2 linked regions of the Rhodoligotrophos defluvii genome follow. The protein of the gene in region 1 interacts with the protein of each later gene in a pairwise test. Links are inferred from orthologs where the notes say so. Each region holds a gene or a part of one and is shown in the gene's direction. Other genes may lie near its edges. The genes, in order: lon and rplI.

Evidence for each region.
Region 2: the proteins of lon (region 1) and rplI interact in binary tests that used the Escherichia coli proteins (3 or more experiments, as listed by UniProt). The link is inferred for Rhodoligotrophos defluvii from one-to-one orthologs.

Annotation. Positions count from the first base shown.
Region 1 is NZ_SZZM01000003.1:232,012-241,492, reverse strand. What follows is about bases 708-3,787. They hold lon (endopeptidase La), read left to right. Parts: upstream 708-1,071; coding sequence 1,072-3,504; downstream 3,505-3,787. Also shown: ATP-dependent Clp protease ATP-binding subunit ClpX, read left to right, coding at 1-635; E4P09_RS15415 (MmyB family transcriptional regulator), read right to left, coding at 4,259-5,107; E4P09_RS15410 (putative quinol monooxygenase), read left to right, coding at 5,198-5,578; E4P09_RS15405 (dienelactone hydrolase family protein), read right to left, coding at 5,506-6,234; E4P09_RS15400 (DUF72 domain-containing protein), read left to right, coding at 6,352-7,260; E4P09_RS15395 (ArsC family reductase), read left to right, coding at 7,339-7,689; E4P09_RS15390 (LLM class flavin-dependent oxidoreductase), read right to left, coding at 7,668-8,720; E4P09_RS15385 (alpha/beta fold hydrolase), read right to left, coding at 8,844-9,481.
Region 2 is NZ_SZZM01000010.1:43,440-49,840, reverse strand. The notes cover bases 204-3,097. They hold rplI (50S ribosomal protein L9), read left to right. Parts: upstream 204-1,302; coding sequence 1,303-1,893; downstream 1,894-3,097. Other genes in these bases: E4P09_RS25340 (cyclopropane fatty acid synthase), read left to right, coding at 2,138-3,097; E4P09_RS25350 (DUF2232 domain-containing protein), read left to right, coding at 284-1,264. Outside these bases: rpsR (30S ribosomal protein S18), read left to right, coding at 1-202; more of E4P09_RS25340, read left to right, coding at 3,098-3,394; E4P09_RS25335 (replicative DNA helicase), read left to right, coding at 3,590-5,095; alr (alanine racemase), read left to right, coding at 5,109-6,308.

The DNA of each region.
Region 1 (9,481 bases):
TCAAGATCATGGAAGGCACGATCGCTTCGGTGCCGCCCCAGGGTGGCCGCAAGCACCCGCAGCAGGAGTTCCTGCAGGTCGACACCACGAACATCCTGTTCATCTGCGGTGGCGCCTTCGCCGGGCTGGAGAAGATCATCTCGGCGCGTGGCCGGGGCACCTCGATCGGCTTCGGTGCCGAGGTGAGGTCGCCCGAGGACCGTCGGACGGGCGAGATCCTGCGGGACGTGGAGCCGGAGGATCTGCTGAAATTCGGGCTGATCCCCGAATTCATCGGCCGGCTTCCGGTGATCGCGACGCTCGAGGACCTCGACGAGGCGGCCCTGATCAAGATCCTTTCGGACCCGAAGAACGCGCTGGTCAAGCAGTACCAGCGGCTGTTCGAGATGGAGGACGTGCGGCTGACCTTCGCCGAGGAGGCGCTGAAGAGTGTCGCCCGCCGCGCCATCGAGCGGAAGACGGGCGCCCGCGGCCTGCGCTCGATCCTCGAAGCCATCCTGCTCGAAACCATGTTCGAGCTGCCGAGCCTCCGGGGCGTCGAGGAGGTGGTGATTTCGAAGGATGTGGTGGAAGGCGAGGCCAAGCCTCTGCTGATCTACAGCGACCGCGCCGAAGAGATGAACAGCTCGGCCTGACAGGCGGGTCTCCCCAAGCACTGCGGCAGCCGGTTCACCGGCTGTCGCGGCGCCCCATCAGCGTTAACCATTGCCTAATTTTTTCTCGGGCGTTGCTCGCGATCATCAGTGAGCGTCAAACCCGGCCCCCACGAAAAGCGGCCAAAAACGAGCCTCAAAGGCCGTCGCGGCCAGGGTGGTCATAAGTCTTGTCAAGACCTTGACGGGGGTACCCCTGCTCGCCACTTAATCGTTGACCACAAAGAGCTGCTCACCCCGCGAATCGTGCCTATGATGATGACGTCATGCTTCGGATCCCGTGCGGATCCAAGTGGGCGAACAGAAGACAGCGCAGCAAGTTATCTGGTGTGTTCTGTTGTCGCGGAGGCCGGTGCCAAATGCCAGTTCGGGTTCGGCACAGGTACGGCACTCTCCAGCAAGGAAGGGCCTATGTCCCATGAGTGAAAACGACATCACAACTTCCCACGGCGCGCAGGAGCGGTTTGCTGTTCTTCCGCTGCGCGACATCGTCGTGTTCCCGCACATGATCGTTCCGCTGTTCGTTGGTCGGGAGAAATCGATCCGCGCCCTGGAAGAGGTGATGCGCGAAGACAAGCGCATCCTTCTGGTTGCCCAGAAGAACGCAACCGACGACGCACCGGCCCCCGATGCCATCTACGAGATCGGCACCATCGCCTCGGTGCTGCAGCTGCTGAAGCTGCCCGACGGCACGGTGAAGGTGCTGGTGGAGGGCGCCGAGCGCGCGCGCATCATCAGCTATACCCCGCGCGAGGATTTTCTCGAGGCGGTGGCGGAGCCGATTGCCGAGCAGGAGGGAGACCCGCGGGAGACCGAGGCGCTCGCCCGTTCCGTCGTCTCGGAATTCGAAGCCTATGTGAAGCTGAACAAGAAGGTGCCGCCGGAGGTCATCTCGACCGTCAGCCAGCTGGATGATTATTCGAAGCTGGCCGATACGGTGGCCGCCCATCTCGCCGTCAAGATTTCCGAGAAGCAGCAGCTGCTCGAGGTCGCATCGGTGAGCGAGCGCCTGGAGCGGGTGTATGGCTTGATGGAGGGCGAGATCTCCGTCCTGCAGGTCGAGAAGCGCATCCGTAGCCGTGTCAAGCGGCAGATGGAGAAGACCCAGCGCGAGTACTACCTGAATGAGCAGATGAAGGCCATTCAGAAGGAACTCGGCGATGGGGACGAGCGCGATGAGCTCGGCGAGATCGAGGAGCGCATCAAGAAGACCAAGCTGTCGAAGGAAGCGCGCGAGAAGGCCGAGTCCGAGCTCAAGAAGCTGCGGCAGATGAGCCCCATGTCCGCCGAGGCGACCGTGGTGCGCAATTATCTCGACTGGCTGCTCGGCATTCCCTGGCAGAATCGGAGCCGTATCAAGAAGGATCTCGGCTATGCCCAGAAGGTGCTCGATAACGATCACTACGGCCTCGACAAGGTCAAGGACCGTATCGTCGAGTATCTGGCCGTGCAGCAGCGCACGAACAAGCTGAAGGGGCCCATTCTGTGCCTCGTCGGTCCGCCCGGCGTTGGCAAGACCTCGCTCGGCCAGTCCATCGCCAAGGCCACGGGCCGCGAATTCGTGCGCCTGTCTTTGGGCGGCGTGCGCGATGAGGCCGAGATCCGTGGGCACCGGCGCACCTATATCGGCTCGATGCCCGGCAAGGTCATCCAGTCAATGCGCAAGGCCAAGAAGTCCAACCCGCTGTTCCTCCTCGACGAGGTGGACAAGATGGGCATGGATTTCCGGGGCGATCCGTCTTCGGCACTGCTTGAGGTGCTCGATCCAGAGCAGAACAAGGCGTTCATGGATCACTACCTGGAGATCGAGTACGATCTGTCCGACGTGATGTTCGTGACGACCGCCAACACGCTCAACATTCCGGGGCCGCTGATGGACCGCATGGAGGTCATCCGCATCGCCGGCTACACGGAAGACGAGAAGCTGGAGATCGCGCGCCGGCACCTGATCCCCAAGATCTTCAAGAGCCACGGGCTTGGCGACAAGGAGCTCGACATCAGCAACGACGCGCTGACCACGGTCATTCGCCGCTACACGCGCGAGGCTGGCGTCCGCAACTTGGAGCGCGAGATCTCGACTATCGCCCGTAAGGCGGTGAAGGAGCTCCTGACCTCGAAGAAGCGGAAGATCAAGGTGACCGCCAAGACGGTCGAGGACTATCTCGGTGTGCCGAAGTACCGGTTCGGTGAGGCGGAACTCGAGGACCAGGTCGGTGTGGTGACGGGTCTTGCCTGGACCGAGGTGGGCGGCGAGCTGCTGACCATCGAGGCGGTGATGATGCCGGGCGAGGGCAAGATGACCGTCACCGGCAACCTGCGCGACGTGATGAAGGAATCGATTTCCGCGGCGAGCTCCTATGTGCGCTCGCGGGCGATCGAGTTCGGCGTCAAGCCGCCGCTGTTCGAGAAGCGTGACATCCACGTGCACGTTCCGGAGGGGGCGACACCCAAGGATGGGCCTTCGGCGGGCACCGCCATGGTGACGGCGATCGTGTCGGTGATCACCGGCATTCCGGTGCGCCGTGATGTGGCCATGACCGGCGAGATCACCCTGCGCGGTCGTGTGCTGCCGATCGGCGGTCTCAAGGAGAAGCTCCTGGCGGCGCTGCGCGGCGGCATCAAGAAGGTGCTGATCCCCGAGGACAACGCCAAGGACCTCGCCGAGATCCCCGAGAACGTGAAGAGCGGGCTCGAGATCGTGCCGGTCAGCCGGATCGAGGATGTGCTGAAGCACACCTTGGTGCGCATGCCCGAGCCGATCGAGTGGGACGAGGAGGCCGCGGCCCTCGAGGAGGCGGCGCGTGCTGCCAACGCGGGCACGGGCAAGCAGGTGGGCGTTCGCGCGCACTGAATTGGGTGACGGGAGGGCGGCCATGTCGCCGCCCCCTCCCGGCATCCGATCGTATCGTCTGATTCGAGTTTTTGGCAGAATTCTGCGGGGCCGGCGGCTTTTTCGCCGGCCCCGCTTGCTTTTTCCCCCTGTAAGTCGCTGATTTTTAAGCCTCCGGCCGGCAAAGGCGCAGAAAACCCTTGCTTTCCGCCGATTTTCGCATGACCTTCCAGCCGCCGCCGGACGTTTGAGCGTCGCCCGGCTGTTACTTCACAGCAAGAGAGGATCTATCAGTGAACAAGAACGAACTGATTGCCCAGGTGGCGAAAGACGCCAATCTGTCGAAGAATGATGCGAGCGAAGCCGTCGAGGCGACCCTGAAGGCCATCATCTCGGCGCTCGGCAAGGGCGATGAAGTCCGGCTTGTCGGCTTCGGCACATTCTCCGTGGCCAGCCGCGCTGCCGCGGAAGGGCGCAACCCGCGCACCGGCGAGACGATCAAGATCCCAGCCTCCAAGGCGCCGAAGTTCAAGGCCGGCAAGGCATTCAAGGACGCCGTGAACTGAGCGGGACGCTCGCGCGGTTTGCGCGAGCACTCGTCGGTCGAGACCGTCGGCCGGGATTCGGCGGCCGGGCGGGAGGGGCAGAGCCCGTCGCAGGAGGGGTGGCCTGCGAGGTTGCGTTTACTCACTCCAATGCGTAGATGTTGCCGGTCGCCATACGGCGACCGGATACGGCCGTCCGGGCGGTTAGCTCAGTTGGTAGAGCGCCTCGTTTACACCGAGGATGTCGGGAGTTCGAGTCTCTCACCGCCCACCAACTCCTCGGCACGGGCTCCCGCCTCGTTACAGGACGCGCGCATGACCGCCTGCCGCGTCGCCTCGTCTGCGGGATAGAACAGCTCCAGCGCGATTTCCGACAGGGTCACGTCAACGGCCGTGCCGAATACGCTCACCGTACTGAAAAAGGCGAGGTCGCCCAGCGAGGTGGCGATGCGCAATGGGATGGCGATTTGTGGCGCTTGCCCGGCCGACGGTGGTCGGGACATTTGACGCCGATACTGCTTCGCCTCCTCTTGGAGCGCGCTCAATGCAGGATCCGCGGTCAGCTCGAATTCGCGGTCGAGCCGCCGCAACAGGTGGTGCGTCCATTCCGCCAGATTGCGGATGCGCGGCGCCAGGCCGCGCGGATGCAGACAAAGCCGCAAGACGTTCACCGGCGGAGCGAGCAGGCTGTCGTCGACGCTGTCGTATAGCTCGGGCACGGCGCCGTTCGATGCGACCACATTCCAGTGGCGGTCGAGGGCGAAGGCCGGGAACGGCCTATGGGCAGCAAGCGTCAGGTCAATGGCGGATCTGACGGCCGCAAGCGTGGGATCCGCAAGCGGCCGATCCGGGAAAATCGGCGCAAGGCCGCAAGCGATCAGCCAGACATTGCGCTCGCGCAGCGGCACGTCCAGCTCCTCTGCCAACCGCAGCACCAAGGCGCGGCTTGGCGAGGCGCGGCCCAGCTCGACGAAGCCGAGATGCCGGGGCGAAACCTCGACCCGGAACGCAAGCTCCATCTGGGTCAAACGGCGGCGCCGGCGCCAGCTGCGCAGATGCTCTCCGAACGTGTTGCTCATGGTGCGGCCTTTCCAAAACTACCTCTCAGGTAGTCGCTCGGCGCGGTCACTTCCCGCAGAGTGGGTGTGCCCCAAACGAGGAGTGAACACATGCCTGTGGTTTATCTCATCACTGCCGATGTCAAGCCGGAGCAGCGCGAGCGATTCTTATCGCTGCTGAACGGTGTCCTCGATGCCATGCGCCACGAGGACACCTTTATCGAAGCGGTGCTGCACGAGGATCCGGGAACACCCAACCGCTTCATGCTGTACGAGGCCTGGCAAAGCCATGAGGACGTCATGACCGTGCAGCTCAATCGCCCCTATCGCAAGCCTTGGCATGATGCGCTGCCCGAACTGCTGGACAGCCCACGCGATATTTCCATTTGGCAACCGCTCCGCGCCGATCTCAAGTCCGGTCAGCCCGGAAACACCTCGTTGAACACGGCCAGCATTTCCGACCAGGAGCGGGCATCGGCGCCGGCGTCATAGCGGGCGAAATCCGGCCGGCCGAGCCGGTCGGCGGCGGGGTTGGTGAAGCTGTGCACCACCCCGCCATAGAGGTGCAGCCGCCAGTCGACGCCGCCTTCCCGCATCTCCTGCTCGAAGGCGGCGCGCTGCTCCGGCGGAATGCCCGGGTCGTCTGCCCCGATGCACACCAGCACTTTGCCCGTGATGTTCCTCGCATCTTGCGGCGCCACAGTCGCGAGCCCGGAATGGAAGCCGACTGCCGCTGCAATGGGCGCGCCGGAGCGGGCGAGCTCCAGCGCCATGGTTCCGCCGAAGCAATAGCCGATCGCCGCGATCCGGGTCGGGTTCACCTCCGCGCGAGCGGTCAGCGCTTGCAGAGCGGCACGGGCCCGCGCCCGGGTGCGGTGCGGGTCGGGCCGCAGCGGCGCAATGGCGGCTCGCGCCTGTTCCAGGTCGTCGAGTGCCTGGCCTTGCCCATGCAGATCGCAGGCGAGCGTGGCATAACCAAGCTCCGCCAGCCGCTGCGCCCGCGACATAGCATGCTCGCCGAGCCCGAAGGCCTCCGGAAACACCAATATGCCCGGGCGCCGGCCGGCCAAGCCGTCATCCCAGTAGAACTGGCTGGCCATGCTCAGTCCGTCGGCCTCGTAGGTCAGCGTCTCGTTGCGCAGTGTCATCCTTCCCCCGCCTTGCTTAGCTGGTGCGGCAGGCTGCCCACCCGTGAACGGCCCGGCGCCGGGAACACCGGTCGGGCGCTGCCCGTTATCCCTGTAAGCTTACGGGAGCGATTGCGCATGGCAAGGTCCGGCACAATCCGCATCGGCATTTCCGGCTGGACCTACGCCGGCTGGCGCGGCGTGTTCTATCCCCGCGGCCTGCCGGCGAGACGCGAGCTGGCTTACGCGGCGGAGCGCTTTCGCTCGATTGAGATCAACGGTACCTTCTACCGCATGCAGCGGCCGGAGAACTTCGCCGAATGGCACGACCAGACGCCGGACGGCTTTGTGTTCGCCGTGAAGGGCCCTCGCTTCATCACGCATATGAAGAAGCTGCGCGATGTGGAGGTGCCGCTTGCCAATTTCTTGGCGTCGGGCCTGCTGCGGCTTAGGGCGAAGCTCGGACCCATCCTGTGGCAGTTCCCACCGCGCATGCGTTTCAACCGTGACATATGGGACGCCTTCCTGGCGCTGCTGCCAAAGGACACCGGGCAGGCGCTGGAGCTCGCACGCCATCACGATCCCAGGGTCGAGGGCCGCAATTGGCTGGCGATAGACGCCAAGCGTCCCATGCGCCATGCGGTTGAGATCCGGCACGAGAGCTTCCGCAGCCCGGAGTTCATCGCTCTCTTGCGGCGGCACGATGTGGCCCTGGTCTGCGCCGATACGGTGGAATGGCCGCTGCTCATGGACCTGACCGCCGATTTCGTCTATTGCCGGCTGCACGGCTCCGAAGTGCTCTATACCAGTGGCTATGAGGACGAAGCGCTCGACCGCTGGGCCGCGCGGGTGGAGGCATGGGCGCAGGGACACGAGCCGTCCGATGCGATCCGGGTGCTACCGCCGACCAAGCCGCGGCGAGCGGGCAGGGACGTGTTCGTCTATTTCGACAATGATGCCAAGGTGAGGGCACCCTTCGATGCCGCGGGCCTCGCCGAACGGGTCGGCAGGGTCGCCTCGGCGCGTGATCTGGTGGAAAGTGCCTGACGGGGATCTGGCCGAGGCGGCCTCCAGGTCCTATGCTCCAGCCCATCTCAGCACACCAGAGCATGCGGGAGCCCGGCCTTGGCGATCACCATCTACGGCATCAAGAACTGCGAGACCATGAAGAAGGCCTTCGCCTGGCTTGACGGCCATGGCGTAAGCTACACCTTCCACGACTATAAGAAGTCCGGCATAGACGCAGCCCGGCTCAAGCGCTGGAGCGACGAAGCAGGCTGGGAGACCCTGGTCAACCGCGCCGGGACCACGTTCCGTAAGCTGCCGGAAGCGGATAAGGCCGACCTCGACCGCGGCAAGGCGATCGCGCTGATGCAGGCGCAACCCTCGGTGATCAAACGGCCGGTGCTCGATCTCGGCGGCGGCCGCATCCTGGTGGGATTCAAGCCGGAGCTCTATGCCGAGGCGCTGGCCTGAAAAGCCGGCATGACCTCGTCGATGAACAGGCGCAGCGACTTTTTCTTGCGTTCATACCCGATGCCGCTGTCGATCCAGATCGAGTATTGGTCATAGCCGAGCGCTTCGTAGGCCTTGAGCCGGGCGATCACCTCATCCGGCTGGCCGATGACCAGCGCCTTGCGGATCGCCTCTGGCTGATATTGCGGCATCGCCGCTCGGTCGGCCTCGCTCAGCGGCTCCAGGAAGCCCTGATGCACCGGCTTCTTGTTCTGAAACCACGCCCCGAACTGGGCATAGAACAGCGACAGGTCCTCAACCAGCCGATCGGTTTCGGCGGCCGTGTCGCTGACAAACGTGTGCATCAGCAGCATGATCTTGGGCCGCGGCAGGTCCGCATGAGCCTCGCAGGCGGCATTGAACCGCTGCATGAGGCTGCGCACCTCCTCGTCACCCGAAGCCAACGGCGTCACCTGCACATTGCAGCCATGGGCCACGGCGAAATCGTGCGAGCTCGGATCGCGCGCCGCCACCCAAATGGGCGGGTGCGGGTGCTGCAGCGGCTTGGGCGAGGAGGTCGTCTTGGGGAAGCTCCAGTAGGGCCCCGCCATCTCGAAATCGCCTTGCCACAACCCGCGCAGGGCAGGGATCATGGCGCGCATCCTTTGGCCGGCCGCGGCCGCGTCCAGCCCGGGGAACAGCCGCTCGTATTCGAAGGAATAGGCACCCCGGGCAATGCCGAGATCGAGCCTCCCGCCCGTGGCCACGTCGGCCATGGCCGCCTCGCCTGCGAGCTTCACCGGATGCCAGAACGGCGCGATCACGGTGCCGGTGCCGAGGCGGATGCGCGAGGTGCGTGCGCCGAGATAGGCAAGGGTGATGAAAGGGTTGGGCGAGATGGTGAATTCCATACCGTGGTGCTCGCCCACCCAGGCGGCAACAAAACCGGCCGCCTCGGCCATCTCCACCAGCTCGACCAGCTCGCGAAACAGCGCGGCGTGGGATTGCGTGGCATCTGAACGCTCCATGTGGACGAAAAGCGAGAACTGCATGGGGCGCGCTCCATCGCTGACGGCCTCTGAGCATGATCCCGGAAAGTGGACACCGGTTTTCGGAAAAGATCATGCTCAAGCAAGTTAGAGCGAGATGGCGGCTTGAAGACAAGTCATCCCGTTCTAAGGTGAAGCAGGCTCCACCACCCGCCGTACTTCGCCGGCAACCGCATTGCCGGCATAGATGCCGAATGTATCCTGTTCCCGTTCGCGCACATAGCGGGCAAGCATGGCCTTGACTGGCCGGCTGGCGATCGGCAGCTCGGCGATATCGTCGAGCGCCACGAGGCGGCCCTGCTTGGGTGCCCCGCGCAGGGTGCCGCGATAGTAGACATGGGCATGGGGCTTGGGCCCAGCCTCATCCCACACGGCGAACAGGAAGCCCAGCTCGGCTTCGATGCCGCGGGCGGCCAGCCGCCCCAAGAGGCTGTCGCGATCGGCAAGGCTGCCGATGCCGCGCCCGGCCGGCAGCACGTATCGTCCGTCTTCCGTTTCGAAGAACAGCACGCGGCCGTCATCCTCGAGAATGGCGCCCACCGTCATGTCGGCGGACGTGTCGGCAAGGGCCTCCTGGCTGAGGCCGAGCGATACGTAAGCGCCCCTGCAATAGCCGAGCGGCTGGCCCAAGGCATGGGCGAAGGCGCGCACCCGCCCGATCAGGATCATGTGGTCGCCCGCCTCGACCTGCTGTTCGAGATCACAGTCGAACGTGGCAACCGCCGCATCGATCAGCGGGCTTCCCGTGAAGCCGGGGCGCCAGC
Region 2 (6,401 bases), on another replicon or contig:
CCGCAAGACCTGCCCGTTCTCGGGCACCAATGCGCCGATCATTGACTACAAGGACGTGCGGCTCCTGCAGCGCTTCGTCTCCGAGCGCGGCAAGATCGTGCCCAGCCGCATCACCGCGGTATCCGCCAAGCGCCAGCGCGAGCTCGCCAAGGCCATCAAGCGTGCCCGCTTCCTGGGCCTTTTGCCTTACGTCATCAAGTAGCTCCGGCGGCGAAAGCCGGAGATTGGGTTGGGGCGGTGTCGAGAAAGCCGCCTCTAACCGCATCAGCGGGACAGCCGGACCATGCAGAGCACGATCCTTGTCGGCATAGGGGCAGGCCTTGCGGCCGCCGCGCTTTATTCCACCGTCATCAGCTATTCGCTGCTGGCGATCGTGCTGCTCTATCTCGCCCCCCTCCCCCTATTCATCGCGGGGCTCGGCTGGGGTGCGGTGACTGCCGGTATCGGCGCCCTCACCGGCACGGCGACCATGGCCTTCGCCGCGGGCTTGCGGCCGGGCCTCCTGTTTCTGCTGAGCGTTGGAATTGCGCCGACGCTGATCAGCTACGTGGCCCTGCTCTCGCGCGATACCACCGAGGCGGTCGACCATGAGGGCGCGCCCGTGGCGGGCGGCCGCGACTATTATCCCGAAGGGCGGCTGGTGCTGTGGACGGCGCTGGTTGCCGGCCTCCTCATCACCGCGACCATCCTGATGCTCGGGCCCGACGCCGAGAGCTTCCGGGCCACCCTGCGCGAGGCCATCAACCGTGTCCTCGCCGCCCAGCCGGCGCCGGGCGGTCCGGCCGGCACGGAAGCGGAACGCGCCGCCTTGGTCGATCTGTTCGTACGGCTGATGCCGCCGGCATCCGGGGTGCTCTGGCTGATCGCCTCCCTCGTCAATCTCTATCTCGCCGCGCGGATCGTGGTCATGTCCGGACGAACCTTGCGGCCATGGGCGCCCTTCAGCGCCCTTGCCTTTCCGCGCAGCGCCGCCTTGGCGCCGCTTGCCGCGCTGATCGCCGCTCTCCTCCCCGGCACCATAGGCCTCATCGGCGAGGTCTTCGTTGCGCTGCTGCTGACCGCCTTTGCCATCGTCGGGCTGGCCACGATCCACAAGCGCACGCTGGGCATGGCTTCGCGCCCGCTGCTGCTCGGCGCGCTTTACGCGACCATCATCGTGTTCAACTGGCTCGTCGTACTTGCCCTCTCCGGCCTGGGCATAGCCCAGACGCTGATGCGGCCGGCTGTTGGTCCAAGCCAGGGCGGACCGCCGACTACAACCTGACCATCTTCAATATTCGGAAAAGAACAGGAGCACCGAACATGCATGTCATTCTTCTCGAACGGGTCGAAAAGCTCGGCGCCATGGGCGATGTCGTAAAGGTCCGCGACGGCTATGCGCGCAACTATCTCCTGCCGAAAGGCAAGGCGCTGCGCGCCAGCGAGGAGAACAAGAAGCGCTTCGAGGCCCAACGCGAGACGCTGGAGCAGCGCAATGCGGAGCGGAAGTCGAAGGCCGAGCAGCAGGCGGCCTCGATCGACGGCAAGACCTTCGTGGTGATTCGCCAGGCGGGCGAATCGGGCCAGCTTTATGGATCGGTCAGCACCCGCGACATCGCCGAGGTGATCACCGCCGAGACCGGCACCGAGGTGGTGCGCAACCAGGTGGTGCTCGATCACCCCATCAAGACGATCGGCATGACCCAGGTGCGCATCGCGCTGCACCCGGAAGTGCCGGTCACGGTCACCCTGAATGTCGCCCGTTCGGCGGACGAGGCGGACGCCCAGGCCCGCGGCGAAAATCTCGCGATTCCGGTGGACGAGCGGCTTGCGGCCATGGAAGCGGCCGGCTTTGACGAGATCGAGGCGGCAACCGAGGAGATGGAAGCGGCCGCCACCCCCGAGCGCGAATGAGACCATGCCCCGCGCCCGCCCTTGGGCGCGGGGATCAGCACCGGAACGAAGCTTCTCACTCCGGCAGGAAGAGGTGAAAATTTACAGATCTCCGCTATCGTCCTGGCAGGTCTGAGATTTGAGCATGTCGCCCTGGTTGCCGTTGCGAAACCGACATGATTAAATTGCTAGCGGGGTTGAACTTCGTTGCTCCGGCGGCTGGCGTGAATGTGACGGCACACAGGCGCTGGAGAAGGAGCTTCCGGTGCTGTCGGTCCTCAATCATGTGCTGGATTTCATCGTCCGTGCTGGCACGCTCGTTCTGATCGACGCCAAGGGGCGCTCTCACCGTTTCGGCGACGATACCGGAGAGCCGGTGGTGGTGCGCATCACCGACCCATCCGTATACCGTAAGCTTTCCCTGAACCCCGAGCTTCGCCTCGGCGAGGTGTACATGGATGGCACCTTCCGCATGGAGCAGGGCGACATCTATGACTTCCTCGCGCTGGTCTTCGCCAATCTGGAAAAGCGACGGTATCCGCAATGGCTGAACCTCTGGGGTCAGCTGCGCTACCGCTTGCGGCGCTTCCACCAGCACAATCCGATCGGGCGCGCCCAGCGCCACATCGCCCACCACTATGACCTGAACGGCACGCTCTACGATCTCTTCCTCGATCGCGACCGGCAATATTCCTGCGCTTATTTCGACCAGCCGACCAGCAGCCTCGAGGAGGCGCAGCTGTCGAAGAAGCGGCATCTGGCCGCCAAGCTTTACCTCAAGCCCGGCCAGCGGGTGCTCGACATCGGCTCCGGCTGGGGTGGCCTCGGCCTCTACCTCGCCGAGATCGCCGAGGTGGAGGTGACGGGCGTCACCCTGTCGGAAGAGCAGTTCAAGCTGTCGAACGAGCGTGCCGCGAGCCGCGGCCTGTCGAACCGCGTCCGCTTCCTGCTGCAGGACTATCGCAGCTTGACCGGCAGGTTCGACCGCATCGTTTCCGTCGGCATGTTTGAGCATGTCGGTGTCGGCCATTATACGGAATTCTTCGAGACCGTGCGCGAGCTGCTCACCGAGGACGGCGTGGCGGTGCTGCATTCGATCAACCGCTCCGACGGTCCCGGTGCCACCAATCCGTGGATCGCCAAATACATCTTCCCGGGCGGCGCCATACCCGCTCTGTCCGAAGTCGTTCCCGTCATCGAGCGCACCGGCCTCTACGTCACCGATATCGAGATCCTGCGGCTCCACTACGCGGAGACCCTGCGGGAGTGGCGCCGCCGCTTCCTGGCGAGCTGGGACCGCGCCAAGGCGCTCTATGACGAGCGGTTCTGCCGCATGTGGGAATTCTATCTGGCCGCCTCCGAGACGGCCTTCCGCTTTCAGGGCATGAACAATTTCCAGATCCAGTTCACCAAGAGCCAGCACAGCCTGCCCATGACTCGCGACTACATGATCGAGGAGGAACGGCGGCTGCGGCGTCGCGAGATCGATGGACGTCACTTGGTCTCCGTCCCGGCCGAGTGAAGTGCCGTGCCAAAGCGATCACCGCCTGGCGCGGCTGCGCCAATCATGTCACGCTCTCTGAAAAAGTAAGCGGCTTTGCGAATCGTCGGGCGTTGTGACCCGCGGGTCACCCGCTTCTGTGGATAGTGCGCACAGGCGGGGCGAGGTCTCAATCTGATGCTCCGCAAGCCCTCTCCCTTACGGTAACTAGGCTAAATGGAACGCGCCCAGACCTATTCGAGCATCGATCCGCATCCGGCCGGCAACGAACTGGCATACCGGTCGCTCCCTCACAACATCGAGGCTGAGCAGGCCCTGCTCGGGGCGATCCTGGTCAACAACGAGGCCTGCGAGCGGGTGGCGGATTTTCTCAAGCCCGAGCACTTCTTCGAGCCTGTCCACGCTCGCATTTACGAGGCGATTTTCCGCCTGGTGCGCGCGGGCAAGCTTGCCTCGCCCGTCACCCTCAAGACCTTTTTTGATCGCGACCAGTCCTTGGCCGAGATCGGTGGGCCGGCTTACCTCGCCAGGCTCGCGGCATCGGCCACCACGATCATCAATGCGCAGGAATACGGGCGCACCATCTATGATCTGGCCGTCAGGCGGCGCTTGATCGAGATCGGCACCGATGTGGTGAACGCATCCTATGACGCCCCTGTCGACATCGGCCCGCGAGAGCTCATCGAGGAAGCGGAACAGGGCTTGTACGAGCTGGCGGAAACGGGGCGCTACGGCAAGGGTTTCCGCGGCTTTGGCGAAGCCTTGACCGAGGCCATCGATATGGCGGCGGCAGCTTACGAGCGCGACGGTGGTCTCTCCGGCATTTCCTGCGGCCTCACCGACATCGACGCCAAGATGGGCGGCCTGCAGCGATCGGATCTCGTCGTGCTGGCTGGGCGGCCGGCCATGGGCAAGACCGCGCTCGCCACCAACATCGCCTATAACGTCGCCCGCGCCTACCGCTCGGAGCGGGTGGCGGACGGGACCGAAAGGGTGCTGGAAGGCGGCGTCGTGGCCTTCTTCTCCCTGGAAATGTCGGCCGAGCAGCTCGCCACCCGTATTCTGTCCGAGCAGGCCGAGATCCCATCCGAGCGCATCCGCCGCGGCAAGATCACCGAGGAGGAATTCCGCAGGCTGACGGCGGTCAGCCAGGAGATGCAGACCCTGCCTTTGTATATCGACGACACCGGCGGCCTCACCATCGCCCAGCTCGCGGCCCGGGCGCGCCGGCTCAAGCGGCAGCGCGGCTTGGGCCTCGTCGTTGTGGATTATCTTCAGCTGCTTGCCGGTTCCTCGCGGCGTTCGGCCGAAGGGCGGGTGCAGGAAATAACCGAGATCACGACCGGCCTTAAGGCCTTGGCCAAGGAACTGGATGTGCCGGTGCTCGCACTCTCGCAGCTCTCACGCCAAGTCGAGCAGCGGGATGACAAGCGGCCTCAGCTTGCAGATTTGCGCGAATCAGGCTCGATTGAGCAGGACGCTGACGTTGTCATGTTCGTTTATCGTGAGGAATATTATCTCCAACGCAAGGAACCGAAGCCGAATACTCCGGAACATTTCGAATGGCAGGACGCCATGAACAAGGTGACCGGTCTTGCCGAGGTCATCATTGGAAAGCAGAGGCACGGCCCCACCGGCACAATTCAGCTGTATTTCGACGCAAGCCTGACAAAATTTCAAAATCATATCGCGAATGAATATCTCCCAGAACGATTTGAGTGATCCAACTGCGCTGATGAGTGACACCGAGCACCTTCAAGAGAATCCGTCGCCGGACGCGGATGAGCCGTCCTCCGAGCTTGCCGGAGGCACGCTGATGATCGATCTGCGTGCTATCCAGGCGAATTATCGCTATCTCGCCGGCCGGGTCGGCCAGACGGAGTGCGGCGCCGCGGTGAAGGCAGATGCCTACGGGCTCGGCATGATTCCGGTGAGCCAGGCCTTGTGGGCTGCGGGCTGCCGCACCTTCTTCGTGGCTCTGCCTTGCGAAGGCGCCAAGCTGCGGCAGACCTTGCCGGAAGCGACCATTTACCTCCTCGGTGGCCTGTTGCCGGGTAGCGCCGGCTATCTCGCCCAGCATAACCTGCAGCCGATCCTTTCTTCCATCGAGGAGATCGGCGAGTGGGCGCAGTTCTGCCGCGATCAGGACAGGCGGCTGCCCGCCGGCATCCACGTGGACACCGGCATCAACCGGCTCGGCCTCACCAGTGCCCAGGTCGAGTGCCTGGCCGCGAGCCACAAGGATCTCGGCGCGTTCCGGATCACCTTGATCATCAGCCATCTCGCCTGCGCCGATACGCCGAACGCGCCCATGAACCGTGAGCAACTGGCCACGTTCGACCGGCTGCGCGCCATGCTGCCGCATGCACGCGCCAGCATTGCCAACTCCGCCGGCACCCTCAACGTGCCCGATTTCCACTATGATCTCGTCCGGCCGGGCATCGCGCTCTATGGGGGCAAGCCTTTGGCCGATCGCGCCAATCCCATGAAGCAGGTGGTTAGCCTCTATGGCACCGTGCTCAGCGTGCGTGAGGTCAAGGCGGGCGAAAGCGTGGGATACAGTGCCACCTGGCGCTCCGAGCGCAACGCGCAGATCGCCATCATCAGCGTGGGCTATGCGGACGGTTTCTTCCGCTGCCTCAGTGGTTCGAGCCGGTCCGAACGTGCCCATATCTTCATCGGCGGCCAGTTTGCCCCCGTGGTGGGCCGCGTCTCCATGGACATGATCACGGTCGACGTCACTGACGTTCCGCCCGATTTCGCCCGCAGAGGCGGTCGCGCCGAGCTGATCGGCCCTCATATCACCATCGACGATCTTGCCCGCTGGGCCGAGACCATCCCCTATGAGGTCTTGACCGCCTTGGGCCCGCGATACTGCCGGCTCTATTCGCCATACGATCAGCGCCAGGACCGCGGTTCGCGCCAGGACCTCTGATCACACCGGCTTTGCGATTAGCCTCTTCCGAGCAGGGGCTGCTCCGGGCTATAGAACTCTCCCAGTCGTGAGAGCGAGCCAGCGGTTCGTTTT